3 regions of the Streptomyces doebereineriae genome follow, and region 2 is predicted to be linked to each of the others. Evidence: riboswitches for the same ligand, from Rfam matches in the RefSeq annotation. Region 2 holds a riboswitch; each other region holds the start of a gene.

Region 1 (2,256 bases), on a different contig from region 2:
ACCGCGGCCGCGCCCTTGCGCCGGCCTCCCTGGTTCACGGCGGCGACCGAGGCGTCCAGCGTCTTCAGAAACGGGACGATGCCGTTGGAGTGTCCGTTGGTGCCGCGGATCAGCGAACCGCGGCTGCGGATACGGGAGTACGACAGACCGATGCCGCCGGCGTGCTTCGAGAGGTTGGCGACCTGGTGGTAGCGGTCGTAGATGGAGTCGAGCTCGTCCTTCGGGGAGTCGAGGAGGTAGCAGGACGACATCTGGGGGTGCCGGGTGCCGGAGTTGAAGAGGGTGGGGGAGGAGGGGAGGTAGTCGAGGCGGCTCATCAGCGCGTAGAGCGCGGCGACCTCGTCCAGGGCCCTGACCGTGTCGTCCTCGGCGAGGCCGGACGCCACCCGGAGCAGGAAGTGCTGGGGCGTCTCGATCACCTTGCGGGTGAGAGGGTGCCTGAGGAGGTACCGGCTGTGGAGGGTCCGGAGGCCGAAGTAGCCGAAGCGGTCGTCGGCGTCGGTGTCGACCAGAGCGTCGAGCCGCTCGGCGTGGACCCGCACGAACTCGGCGGTGCGGTCGGCGATGAGGCCCTCGCGGTGTCCCACGGCGACCGATCCGGTGAACGAGGTGACGCCCTGCGAGGCGGCCTCCGCGGCGATACTGATGGTCAGCAGCCGGGCCGCCAGCCTGCTGTAGGCGGGGTCCTCGGAGATGAGGCCGGCCGCCGCCTCGGTGGCCAGCTCGCGCAACTCCGCGACCATTTCGGGGGAGGCCCCACGCGAGGACCGGCCGCGCAGCGCGGCCGCGGCGACCCTGCCGGGGTCGGCGTCGGGGAGGTCGGCGGTCAGCGCGGTCAGGGTCCGCAGCAACGCGGTTCCGGGACCGTCATCGTCCACAAAGGTGGTCGCTGAAGCCGGTTCGGCTGGCGCGATGGTCACGTGGGGCACTCCCTCGCTGGGCACGGGGCCTTGCGGAGGGCAGGGGGCAGCACACGAGCGCACACGGCGTCGCGTCCACCGGCCCATTCCACGAGGCCCGGACGTCAGGACACCCGGGCCGTTTGGCTCGGGCGTGCTGTCGGCAGGTCCTCGGACTGACTCTCATGTGTGCCTATGCACGCATGAGTACACCGTTGCGGGACAGTTCCGGATTCATACCGGATTCCCCTGCGGCGACAGCGAGCATGAGCATACATCTTGTGCCGGGTGAGGAAAGCAGGCCCATATGTTGTGTCGCGGTGACTTCACAGCGTCAACTCATAGGTGAGAAGCGTGAAGTCGTCGCCGGGTATCGGGTTCCAGTCGCGCTCGGGGGCGCGGGAGAAGCCGAGGCGTTCGTAGATGCGGTGGGCGGTGTGCATCGTGGGCTGGGTGCACAGGACGACGCCGGTGGCCGTGCCGCTCGCGCGGTCGACGCAGGCCTGAACGAGGGCCTGTCCGATGCCTCTGCCCCGGGCCGCGTGCGCCACCGCGAGCATGCGGATCTCTGCCTCTCCGGGGCGGGCGAGGTCGGCCATGGGGCCGCCGGACGGGACGAAGGTGACTCCGCCGAGGAGGTCGTCGTTCTCCGTGGCCACCAGGACGTCCGCGGCGGACGCCCTCTTGGCCACGTCCTTGAGTTCTTCGAGGTACCAGTCGCTCTCACCGAACAGGAGGAGGCCGTCCTGGAGGTAGGCCTGGGCAGTGATCTGGCCGAGGGGTTCGTAGTCGGCGGGTACCGCGGGGCGGATCAGGATGTCCATGCGGGTGAGTGTGCCCGACGGATACGGCGACGGGCCGCCGGGCGAGAACTCCGACGGCCCGTGCACTCCGTGACTAGTGGGTCTTACCCGCGGTCGCCGGCGGAAGCTCCACCTGGACCCCCGGGTCGCCCGCGTCCGCCGTGTAGTCCTCCGGGCTGGTCTCGTCCACGCCGTCGGGGACCTTGGCCGCCTTCAGGGCGAAGGTCAGGACCACCGTCACGACGACGTTGAGCACGAACGCCGTCAGGCCGATGTAGCCGATCTCGCCGATGCCGGGGATCTCCTTCGCGGAGCCGCCGAAGTGCTTCTGCGTCGGGGAGGCGACGCCGTACGCGGCGACCGTGCCGTAGATCATGCCGACCGCCCAGCCGGCGAGCAGGGCCCAGCGGTGGCACCAGCGGGTGAAGAGGCCGCCGACCAGGGCCGGGAAGGTCTGGAGGATCCAGATGCCTCCCAGGAGCTGGAAGTTGATGGCGACCGTCTTGTCCATCGTGAGGACGAAGACCAGCGCGCCGACCTTCACCAGCAGGGAG
Region 2 (2,256 bases):
GACAGCGGCGTTCCCTGCGACCTCGACGTCATCCCCGGCGCTTTCCACGGCTTCGACCTCGTGTTTCCCAAGGCCGAGATCTCGCGGGAGTTCTGGCGCAGGCAGGCAGCAGCGCTGAAGGGCGCACTGTGAGACCGACCGAAAGGTGATCCGCCACCCACCCGATGCCCCATCCGGTCCCTCAAGAACTGCTGACGCCCCACCGCTGCTCCACCTTCGCGAGCCGCCAGTAGGCGATCGCCGCCGCCCACACCACCACGAACAGGCCGACGATGACGTAGCCGACGTTGTCGAGGTCGATGTCGGCGATCCAAGTGGTGAGGGCGTCGGTGAGGTCGAACTTGTCATGCAGGACGCCGACGAGCTCGATCGTGCCGATGAAGAAGGCGACCGCGATGGACAGCCCGGTGATGGCGAGGTTGTAGAAGACCTTGCGGACGGGGTTGGAGAAGGCCCACTGGTAGGCGAAGTTCATGAACGTGCCGTCGAGGGTGTCGAACAGGCTCATGCCGGCGGCGAAGAGCAGCGGCAGACAGAGGATGGCGTACCAGGGAAGCCCCGCGGCCGCACCCGACCCGGCCATCACCATCAGGGTCACTTCCGTGGCCGTGTCGAAGCCGAGCCCGAACAGGAAGCCCAGCGGAAACATCTGCCCCGGCCGGGTGATGGACTTGGTGAGCCGCCCGAGGATCCGGTTCATGAACCCGCGCGAGTCGAGATGCTGCTCCAGCTCCTTCTCGTCGTACGTCCCCTCCCGCATCGCCCGGAAGACCTTCAGGATGCCCATCAGGGCGACCAGGTTGAGAGCGGCGATGAGATAGAGGAACGACCCGGAGACCGTCGTACCGAGAAATCCGAGGACCTGGTGGGTGCTTGACCCCTCGTTCATGACCTTGCCGGCCAGCTGGGTGCCGCCGGCGATCAGTGCGGCGAGCAGGACCACGACACTGGAGTGCCCGAGCGCGAACCAGAACCCTCCGGACACCGGCCGCTTGCCGTCCGCCATCAGCTTGCGCGTGGTGTTGTCGATCGCGGCGATGTGGTCGGCGTCGAAGGCGTGCCGCATACCGAGGGTGTACGCGGTGATGCCGAGTCCGATGCCGAAGGCCTTGTCGCCCACCTCGTAGTGCTCCGGGACGACCAGCAGGAAGAGGATGCCGAAGGCGACGACGTGCAGGGCGGCTATCGCGGCCATCAGACCCGCCGTCTTGACGGTGTCCTCGCGGCGCCAGCGGAAGGAGGCGGCGGCGGTCTCGGGCAGCGCAGGATCAGTCATACGGTGGTCACTCCAGCACCTCGTGGATGAACGCGTGAGCTGCCGTGGCCGGTCTCCTGGCTTACGGGTCGTGCGTTTCCCTGCCCGCCTTCCCGGCCTGATGGTGACGGCCAGTGGCTGTCCCGCGAGGGACGTGGGAGGGAAACTCCCCGATCACAGTGGCGAGGGCCGCACCGGACTTGACCCTTGAGGGGTCGTCACCGGCTTCCCGAGCACCACGGCCCGCCCACCGTAGGCGGGGGCGGGCGCTCCTGCATAGCTGCACACCTGCGCAGGTATGGAAGATCACACAGGGCCTCCTGCGAGGATGAGCCCCATGCACCTCGTCCCGGCCGACCGAGCCGACCGCCGCACGATCGACGGACACCGGGTGTGCGACGCCATCGCCGCGATCGGCGACCCGGGACACGTCCGCACCTGGTCCGACCGCTTCGCCCTCCTGGCCGACCCGAACCGCCTCTCCCTGCTCCTGGCCCTGCACCGGACCGGCCCGCTGGCGGTCTCCGACCTCGCGATCGCAACGGGGATGAACGACCCCGCCGTCTCCCAGGCGCTACGGCTGCTGCGGGCGGCCGGGGTGGTGGCGGGGGAGAAGGAGGGGCGGGTGGTGCGGTACCGGGTGGTGGACGAGGAGGTGCGGGGGCTGCTGACGCAGGTGTCCTGAGCCGGTGGAGGTACGTGCCGCAGGTCAACCCACTGCCCGACGCGCCGGAAGCTTGCGTTCAGGCTGGTTGCTGCGGCGCTTTGGCCGTGTGCTTGGCGAGCAGGCCTGCAAGCAGTATGACCAGCAGAGCGATCCCCACGCCGCACACCGTCCACAGCACCCGGTAGCCCTCGGCGGCATAGTCCGAGGGCTGCGGAAGGTCCACCAAGATGAGCGTTCCCATGGCGATGGCCGCGGAGTAGAGCGCGTAGTTCCAGAATTGAATCGCCACCCCGTGCATGAACAGGACGAACGCGACCACTTCGAGTCCGCGCTC
Region 3 (2,256 bases), on a different contig from region 2:
TATCGCACCGGCCAGATCGCCTCGGCCGGCCTGGTCTCGCTGGCCCACGGCACCAACGACGCGCAGAAGACGATGGGCATCATCACCCTCGCCCTGGTCGCCGGCGGTGTCGTCGCGCCCGACTCCGACCCGCCCACCTGGGTCATCCTCTCGGCGGGTCTCGCCATCGCGCTCGGCACCTACCTCGGCGGCTGGCGCATCATCCGCACCATGGGCAAGGGCCTGACCGACCTCCAGCCGCAGCAGGGCTTCGCCGCCCAGACCAGCGCGGCCACGGTCATCCTGGCCTCGTCCCACCTCGGCTTCTCCCTCTCCACCACGCACTCCGTCTCCGGTTCGGTGATGGGTGCCGGCCTCGGCCGCAAGGGCGGCGTCGTCCGCTGGTCCACGGCCACCCGCATGTTCGTCGCCTGGGGCCTGACGCTCCCGGCGGCGGCCCTGGTGGGCGCCCTGGCCGAGTCGGTCACGGACCTCGGCGACTGGGGTACGGCGGTCGTGGCGGTCTTCCTCGTCGTCTCCAGCGCGGCGATCTGGAAGATCTCGCGCCGCGAGGTCGTGGACGCGTCCAACGTCAACCACACCGACGAGCCGGCCGGCGTGGTGACCACGGCGATCGCCGCCGTGACCCCGCCTCCCGCGGGCACGGTGACCGAGACCCTCACCGCCACGATCCCGGCCCCGCCCGGCCGTCTTCCATGAACCGGCGATGTGGGGTTCTGCACACTCCCCCGCCGCAGGTCAGAAGCAAGTTGACGGTTCTCGAAGGGCCGTGGTGGACTGCCGGAGCCATATACGGCGGCAGAAGAGGAAGCCGGTGCGAATCCGGCGCGGTCCCGCCACTGTCACCGGGGTAGGTAGCCCCGGGAGCCAGGAACTCTCGCCGCCGGACTCGTCGAACCAGGGCGTGGACACCCTGAGTGAGGACATGACGCGATGCTCGCCTGCCGATCCACCTGCAGTTCCAGGCACTTGAACGACCCCGCGATCGGCTGAGCCGGTGCGTGCCGATCGCGTCTTCGCGTACGGCGCCGCCGCCGGTCTGATCGGTGACCTTCTGCTCGGTGACCCCCGTCGTGGGCATCCGGTCGCCGCGTTCGGACGGACCGCGGGCGCCGTGGAGCGGATGTTGTGGCGGGACCACCGGGGCTGGGGTGCGCTGCACACCGCCGTGTGTGTGGGTGGTGCGGTGGGGCTCGGTGCCGTGGCGGAGAACGTCGTACGTCCGTCCCGTACCGCTTCCGTCGCCCTCACCGCCGCCGCCACCTGGGCCGTCGTGGGCGGGACTTCACTCGTGCGGGAGGCCCGGGTCATCGGGCGGGCGCTGGAGGCCGGAGACGTCGAGGCGGCCCGGGACCGGCTGCCGCATCTGTGTGGGCGCGATCCTCAGGCTCTCGACGCCGACGGGATCGCGCGGGCCGTCGTGGAGTCCGTCGCCGAGAACACCTCCGACGCCGTCGTGGGGGCGCTCGTGTGGGGGGCCGTCGCCGGGGTGCCGGGGCTGCTCGGGTTCCGGGCCGTGAACACGCTCGACGCCATGGTGGGGCACAGGTCGGTCATCTACCGCCGCTTCGGGTGGGCTTCGGCCCGGCTCGACGACCTCGCCGGGTGGCCGGGGGCGCGGCTGACCGCGGTACTCGCCGCCCTGGCCGGTGACAGTCCGCGCGGTGCCGTGCGGGCCTGGCGGGAGGACGCACCGAAGCATCCGAGCCCCAACGCCGGGCCCGTCGAGGCCTCGTTCGCGGGGGCGCTGGGTGTCCGGCTGGGAGGGACCCTCTCGTACGCGGGGCGGGTCGAGCATCGGCCGGTGCTGAATCAACGAGGGCGCGCCGTCGCCACGTACGACATCGAGCGCGCCGTACGGCTGTCACGGCGCGTAGGGCTGCTCGCGCTCGGCGTCGGGGTCGCCGCGCGGGCCTTCGTGAAGGGGCGTACGGCATGAGTGGCGGGGGTCTTCTCGTCGCCGGAACCACCTCGGACGCCGGCAAGAGTGTCGTCACCGCCGGGATCTGCCGTTGGCTGGTGCGGCAGGGGGTGAAGGTCGCGCCGTTCAAGGCGCAGAACATGTCCCTCAACTCCTTCGTCACCCGCGAGGGCGCCGAGATCGGGCGGGCCCAGGCCATGCAGGCGCAGGCCTGCCGGGTCGAGCCCACCGCGCTGATGAATCCCGTGCTGCTCAAGCCCGGTGGTGAGCAGAGCAGTCAGGTCGTGCTGCTCGGGAAGCCGGTCGGGGAGTTGAGCGCCCGCGGTTATCACGGC

Evidence for each region. Region 2 has a riboswitch for cobalamin ahead of RNB18_RS07755 (Nickel transporter NicT). Riboswitches for the same ligand answer to the same signal wherever they lie in the genome.
Region 1: it holds a riboswitch for cobalamin, as region 2 does, so the genes downstream of both, RNB18_RS15595 (ribonucleoside-diphosphate reductase subunit alpha) here and RNB18_RS07755 (Nickel transporter NicT) in region 2, are expected to answer to the same signal.
Region 3: it holds a riboswitch for cobalamin, as region 2 does, so the genes downstream of both, RNB18_RS09795 (cobalamin biosynthesis protein) here and RNB18_RS07755 (Nickel transporter NicT) in region 2, are expected to answer to the same signal.

Annotation. Positions count from the first base shown of each region.
Region 1 is NZ_JAVREZ010000004.1:581,300-583,555, reverse strand. It holds gene RNB18_RS15595 (ribonucleoside-diphosphate reductase subunit alpha) at 1-920, opposite strand, end outside; cobalamin riboswitch at 1,045-1,173, opposite strand; gene RNB18_RS15590 (GNAT family N-acetyltransferase) at 1,226-1,723, opposite strand; gene mctP (monocarboxylate uptake permease MctP) at 1,797-2,256, opposite strand, start outside.
Region 2 is NZ_JAVREZ010000002.1:474,990-477,245, reverse strand. It holds gene RNB18_RS07760 (alpha/beta hydrolase) at 1-132, shown strand, start outside; gene RNB18_RS07755 (Nickel transporter NicT) at 182-1,276, opposite strand; cobalamin riboswitch at 1,306-1,511, opposite strand; gene RNB18_RS07750 (ArsR/SmtB family transcription factor) at 1,593-1,940, shown strand; gene RNB18_RS07745 (FUSC family protein) at 1,999-2,256, opposite strand, start outside.
Region 3 is NZ_JAVREZ010000003.1:48,935-51,190, forward strand. It holds gene RNB18_RS09790 (inorganic phosphate transporter) at 1-699, shown strand, start outside; cobalamin riboswitch at 757-896, shown strand; gene RNB18_RS09795 (cobalamin biosynthesis protein) at 998-1,939, shown strand; gene RNB18_RS09800 (cobyric acid synthase) at 1,936-2,256, shown strand, end outside.